DNA from 2 places in the Alitiscatomonas sp. genome. Region 1 is predicted to be linked to the other one. Evidence: predicted binding sites of a transcription regulator. Region 1 holds the regulator's gene; the other holds the start of a gene.

Evidence for each region. Region 1 encodes Rex, which represses fermentation and respiration genes when NADH is low (regulators of the CRP and FNR family bind a similar motif). Its sites were predicted from a motif close to ATTGTTAANTANTTAACAAT; they were not measured.
Region 2: the regulator Rex is predicted to act here: its motif matches at 1,508-1,527, upstream of gap (type I glyceraldehyde-3-phosphate dehydrogenase).

What each region holds. Positions count from the first base shown of each region.
Region 1 covers NZ_JAXXBR010000098.1:2,073-5,492, forward strand. Annotated here, with positions in the region: gene WIH05_RS10425 (hypothetical protein) at 1-440, shown strand, start outside; gene WIH05_RS10430 (redox-sensing transcriptional repressor Rex) at 841-1,509, shown strand; gene acpS (holo-ACP synthase) at 1,506-1,868, shown strand; gene WIH05_RS10440 (NAD(P)H-hydrate dehydratase) at 1,873-3,420, shown strand, end outside.
Region 2 covers NZ_JAXXBR010000092.1:27,734-31,153, reverse strand. Annotated here, with positions in the region: gene WIH05_RS09740 (GntG family PLP-dependent aldolase) at 1-292, shown strand, start outside; gene WIH05_RS09735 (MBL fold metallo-hydrolase) at 760-1,449, shown strand; gene gap (type I glyceraldehyde-3-phosphate dehydrogenase) at 1,680-2,699, shown strand; gene WIH05_RS09725 (CAP domain-containing protein) at 2,922-3,420, opposite strand, start outside.

The DNA.
Region 1 (3,420 bases):
TGATGATCAGTGCAGTCACCATGTCCGGCATTCTGGTATTCTCAATCGCTGTACATATTTTAAACTTTTCAAATTTAGTTTTCTTTTTAAAAGCATTGGTACTGATCGTTCCCAGCATAATCGGGATGTACGGGATCGGCCTTATGATCGGTGCGGTCGGTCTGGGAGAGAAAAATACAGGGCAGATGGTTATGATCATTCAGGGGACGATGCTGTTTTTGATCAACATGATACAGACAGAGAAATTCAGTATTCTTCATTTATTACCGTTTGCTCCAGGAATCGTAATCGTTCAGATACTTTATTCGGGGCAGCCCATATCAGCGCTCATTTCCCTTGGATATGTGGGGCTGAATTTCCTGTGGCTGGCGGCAGGCGTCTCTTTTTTTAATGTCATGCTGGAGAGGGAGAGGAAATACGGATCGTTTGATCATTATTAGAATAGGCGGGCAGATTCGTCTGGCGTAAGAACATAGTTGGGATCATTGTCATGTATTTCAAACTTCTGAGGACAGCATTCAGGAGTTGGAGCCTGTAATATACAGGTCAACATCAAAGTCTGATTCTTTTTAACCGCTTCATAATCATTTTCAATATCGTGGATTTAAACCGCAAAACGTTTTGCCGTCCTCCGAGATATGGCCCAAGGCTTCACACAGGCGTGTGTACCCGCTGGGATGGATAAAGGGGACCATAAGGCAAGAATTTCCTCCCGATCCACTTGACAAGGATTTGACAAAATGTATAGATATGCTATAATGTTAGCATCGGCGTACCGGGGCGTGCTGCCCCTGTATGCAGGTGCTATTTGATCGTTACACAGGAAGGTGAAGACACAACATGACAGAAGAGAGACAGATTTCAAAGGCAGTAATTTCCAGGCTGCCCCGGTATTACCGCTATCTGGGCGAGCTGATGGAGGAGGGGATCGAAAGGATCTCGTCCAATGAGCTGAGTGCCAGGATGAAGGTCACCGCCTCCCAGATCCGCCAGGATCTCAATAATTTCGGCGGCTTCGGGCAGCAGGGATATGGATATAATGTAAAGTATCTTTATACGGAGATCGCCAGGATCCTGGGCATCGACCGGCAGCATAACCTGATCATCATCGGAGCCGGAAACCTGGGCCAGGCCATTGCCAATTATACCAACTTTGAAAAACGCGGCTTCATGATCAAGGGAATGTTCGACATCAACCCGCGGCTCATCGGCCTGGTGGTGCGCGGGGTGGAGATCCGCAGCATTGACAATCTGGAGCAGTTCATTGTGGACAACGAGGTGCAGATCGCGGCCCTTACGATCCCCAAGTCCAAAGCGCCGGAGATCGCAGACCGTCTGGTCCGGGCAGGGATCAAGGCCATCTGGAATTTTGCCCATACGGACCTCAACGTGCCCGACGATGTGGTGGTGGAAAACGTTCATCTTTCAGAGAGTCTGATGCGTCTTTCCTACCGGGTATGCAGTATGCAGGACGAGCGGGAGCGGAAGGAACGGGAAAAAACAGTATGATCCTTGGAACGGGCTGTGATTTAGTGGAAATTGAGCGGATGAAAAAAGCCTGTGAAAAAGAGGCTTTTTTATCGCGTGTGTATACAGAAAGGGAGCGCCGGCAGGCAGGGGGGAAAGCCTCTGTCCTTGCCGGCGATTTTGCTGTGAAGGAGGCTGTGGCCAAGGTCTTCGGGACGGGCTTCCGGGACTTTATGCCAGGGGACATCGAGGTCCTCCGGGATGAGCTTGGAAAGCCCTATGTGAACCTGTATGGCAGAGCCAGAAAGACAGCAGAAGAAAAGGGGATCCTCCGGCTGGAGGTATCCATTTCCAATACAAGGGAGTACGCCATGGCCTTTGCCGTGGGGGAAGGAGAGTGACGGAATGAAGGATCTGCTGAATGCCGCAGAGATGAAGGCGGTGGATCAAAGAAGCATCGAGGAATACGGGATCCCATCCCTGATACTGATGGAGCGGGCGGCCCTGGAGGTGGTAAAACGGGCCGGAGAGCTTCTGGAGCCGGGGCTTTCGGGGAATGAGGCCCTGGAGCATGGTCCAGGAAGGGAGCGGCTTTTAAAGGAAAGGAAGAGGAAGACGGTCTGGGCAGTCTGTGGGCTGGGAAACAACGGGGCCGACGGCGTGGCGGCGGCCAGGATGCTGACGCTCCAGGGCTTTTCCTCTGTCATCCTCCTTCCGTCCCTGGAGGGAAAACGGAGCCGGGAGCTGGAGGTCCAGCTTTCGGTGGCGGAAAAGCTGGGGATCCCCATCCTCACCCTGGGCGATCCGCTTCCGGAGGCCTGCGATCTGATCCTTGACGCAGTGTTTGGCATCGGGCTTTCAAGGCCGGTGGAGGGCGTTTATAAGGAGCTCATCGGCCTTATGGAGGAAAAACGGCAGCGGGAGCTGGTCCCGGTGGCGGCGGTGGATATGCCGTCGGGCATCAGCTCGGACACAGGGGCTGTCATGGGCTGTGCCGTAAAGGCGGATGTGACTGTGACCTTTGGCATGAGGAAGGTGGGCCAGGCCCTGTTTCCGGGCCGGGAATACTGCGGACGGCTTTTTTTGGAGGACGTGGGCTTCGTGCCCGAGGATCTGGAGCAGGCCGGAGAGCACGTCCATGCCCACGGACCGGAGGATCTTATGGAGATCCCCAGGCGGCGGGCGGATTCCCACAAGGGGACCTATGGAAAGATCCTGGTGATCGCCGGGGCAAAAAACATGGCGGGAGCCGCGTATTTTTCTGCCCTGGCGGCGTACCGTACCGGGGCTGGGCTGGTGAAGATCATGACGGTGGAGGAAAACCGCAGTGTGATCCAGGAGCGGCTGCCGGAGGCGGTGCTGTCCTCCTTTGATCCCCAGTGGGCCAGCGAGGAGCCGGGGGAGTTTAAGGAGTATATCCGTTCCCAGACGGGCTGGGCTGACGCCATCGTCCTGGGCCCGGGACTGGGACAGGAGGAGTATGCCAGGACACTGGTGGAGGCAGTCTTAAGCGACGCCTATGTGCCCATCGTCATGGACGCCGACGCGGTGAACCTGGCGGCCAGATATCCGTATCTGAAGGGATATTTCACGGAAAATATCATTCTGACGCCCCATGTGCTGGAATTTTCCCGGCTGACGGAAAAGCCGGTGGAGGAGATCAAGGAGGATCCCCTGGCAGCGGCCAGGGAGTTTTCTGACCAGTACGGCGTCACCTGCGTTTTAAAGGATGCGGCCACGGTGACGGCCAGAAAGGACGGAAAGCTGTTTATAAACTTAAGCGGTTCTCCAGCCATGGCCAAGGGAGGCTCCGGAGACGTGCTGACAGGGGTCATTGCGGGACTTTTAGCCATGGGAATGGACGACTGCGAGGCGGCGTCCCTGGGCGTTTATGTCCATGGACTGGCAGGAGAAGCGGCTGAGAAAAAATACGGCGTTCACTCGGTCCTGGCC
Region 2 (3,420 bases), on a different contig from region 1:
GGAGAGACTGAAAGAGGATCATATGCATGCCAGAAAAACGGCTGATGGACTCAAAGGCTTAAGGTATGTGCACCCACAAGAAACAATAGAGACAAATATTGTTATGCTGAAAGTTATGGGAATGGATGCCGGTGAGTATTGCCAGCGGCTGAAGGAAAGTGGTGTATTTGCAGGTGAGGTAACAGATAACCGCATCCGTCTGGTGTTTTACAGAGGGATAACGGACAAGGATGTGGAGGACACAGTATCCATCATCCGTGCGTTAGATGAAAGCCTGTGTGAAATAAAATAATTAACATGGATCCATCATCCGGGGCCTGGATTTTTCCCATTAGCAGAGAAAAATCCAGGCTCTTTCTTATGCTGCTCCAGGGGGAAGCGCTTTGAAGGGAATGGCGGCTATATAAGCCCCTCTGGATCATACGGCCCAGTCCCGCTTTTCCAGCTCCGCTTATGGCAGGATATACCGCTTTTCCTGGTATCTCTGCCCGTTACAGTTATTATACACAGCAATGGACCATAGGCCGATCCTTATGAAAAACCGCCCGGGGGATTTCAGTCGGTCTATTGAGTTTATATATCATGTCTGATAAAATCATCCCATCAGACAGAGGATCACCGGAGGGGTTATGAAAGATTTATACCAGATCGCATATGATACGGTCAGACCAGTAAAATTGAAAAAACGGAGGGGCCGGCCATTGACCACGACAGGGAAATGACATTGAAGGAATTATTGCCGGAAAGGTGGGACAGGAAATGGGATTAAACAGATTAACGGATCGGATCTATTATCTGGAGCATGAACCGGAGACAGACAGGCCGATGTTAGCTTATATCAGGGGAGATAAATGGTCTCTGGCCATTGATGCGGGATATTCGTCTTCTCATGTGGCAGATTTTTACAGGGCTATCGAAGCAGAGCATTTAAAAAAACCAGATTTTACTGTGATCACCCATTGGCATTACGACCATACCTTCGGGATGCATGCGGTCAGCGGGGTCAGCATTGCCCATGAAAAGACCAATGAGTTTCTGAAAAAACAGCAGGAAGAGGCGGAGGACTCCGGTTATATCGAAGCGCTGAAAAGAGAGGACATCCATTTCAAAAGAGAATATGCAGATCTGGACAGGCTGGATATTGTATTGTCAGACCTGGAATTTTCGGACAGAATGACCGTGGATCTGGGAGGCATGACCGCCCGGATCTTTCATACAGAAGCGCCCCATTCAGAAGACACGGTCTGTATTTATATACCAGAAGAAAAGGTATTATTTTTAGGTGATTCCACCAGCGAAGACTTTTTTAACGATGGATATATGGATCGGGACAAGCTGGCTTCATTGATCCGGACCATCCGTTCCATGGACTGTAAATACTGCATACTCAGCCATTGTGAACCGCTGGGGAAGGAGGACCTGCTGTGCTACCTGGAAAGCATCCTGTGATAGCGGCGGATCACAGCTGGAGCTTTTTCCTCCTGGGCCGGAAATAAAAGGACGTTTTATTGTAAAAAAAATGCCAATCCCGTTAAATGTTTAATTACCTCCGAATCACTGGCTTTTTCTGAACACTTATGTTACACTGGCCTTGGGTTACAGCAATTCACGGTTATTTACTGCAAAAGTCATTGCCATCCAATGAAAAAGGTATGTTTTTTATAGGAGGTACATTTGCAATGGCAATTCAAATTGGCATCAACGGATTTGGACGTATAGGAAGAGTCGCATTCCGCATCGCCATCGACAAACCGGAAGAGTTTCATTTATGCGGGATCAATGTCCGCAACGCAAATTTAGAGTATATGGTATATATGATCCGATATGATTCCATATTCGGCCGCTTTCAGGGAACCCTGGATACGTATGAAAACGGGATCGTCGTAAACGGACAGAAGATCCCGGTATACTCTGAGAGCGACGCCTCGCTGATCCCATGGGGAGAGTGCGGAGCCGAGTACATCATCGACGCCACCGGCGCTTTCTGCACCACAGAAAAGGCCATGGCGCACATCCGGGCAGGCGCAAAGAAAGTGATCGTAACGGCGCCGGCCAAGGACGATGTGACTCCCACCTTTGTTATGGGCATCAACCATGAAACATACAGACCGGATATGATGGTGGTCTCCAATGCATCCTGTACCACAAACTGTCTTGCCCCCATCTGTAAAGTGCTTGAAGATCATTACGGTATTGAATATGGACTCATGTCCACGATTCATTCTGCAACAGCAAAGCAGAAGGTGGTGGACTGCAGATCCTTAAAGGACTGGAGAACGGGCCGCTCGGTGTTTGGAAACCTTATCCCATCCACCACAGGAGCAGCAAAGGCGATCTCTCTGGTGATCCCTTCTTTAAAGGATAAGATGAACGGGATTTCCTACCGTGTTCCGACTTCCGACGTTTCCATCGTGGACTTGAACGTGGCGTTAAAATCGCCGACATCCTATGAGGATATCTGCCGGAAGATGAAGGAAGCCAGTGAAAATGAGCTTTCCGGGATCCTGGACTATATCGAAGACGAGGTGGTATCTTCGGACTTTATCGGCGATTCCCACGCCTCCTGCTTCGATGCAAGGGAAGGCATTCAGGTAAACTCCCACTTTTTTAAGCTGATCGCATTCTATGACAATGAATGGGGTTACACCAGCCAGATTTTCCGCCTGATCAGATATATGAACCGCGTGGACCTGGCATGATCCTGCCGAAGATCAGCTGATACAAAAGGCAATGACCGGAAAATGCAGAAATAGCAGCCGTACCCAGACCATATCTCTGTAAGGGACATATACATTCGTCATTACGATTATGAACCATACGATTAAAAAAGAAGCCGAGATGCTGCGGCTTCTTTTTTATGGAATACTCCTGGTACAGGTTCATGATGCCGGGCGTTCCATATGACCCGGACGGTCCTCCGGTCAGTTTAGGAAAAGCTGGACCCAGTGATCCACGCCGCGGCTGTCCTTCACATGGCCGATGCCGATCCGCGAGTATCCGGGATTTAAGATATTGGCCCTGTGGCCGGCGCTGTTCATCCAGACGTCCATGACCTGCTCTGCCGATCTCTGGCCATAAGCGATGTTTTCCCCGGAGGCGCGGAAGGAAGCCCCGGCTTCCGAGAGGGCGGTGGAGAAGTCTCTTCCATCGGGCCGGGTATGGGAAAAGGAGATCTGGATCTCCCGGGCGCGGACTCCTGCGGCTTTTGAGGCCTCCGGATCCAGGGAAAGGGAACCAAGACCGGCCCGGGCTCTTTGGGCGTTTACCAGAGCGAGTACCTGGGCTGCGGGGGTCTCTGCTTCCGGCTCCTGGACGCCGCCGTCAGTTTCGGGTGAACCATTGTTTTCCGGGGCGTCCGGCAGTTCCGGAGACTGGGGAGCGTCTGGCTGTTCCGGGATCAGAGGAGTATCCGGCCATTCC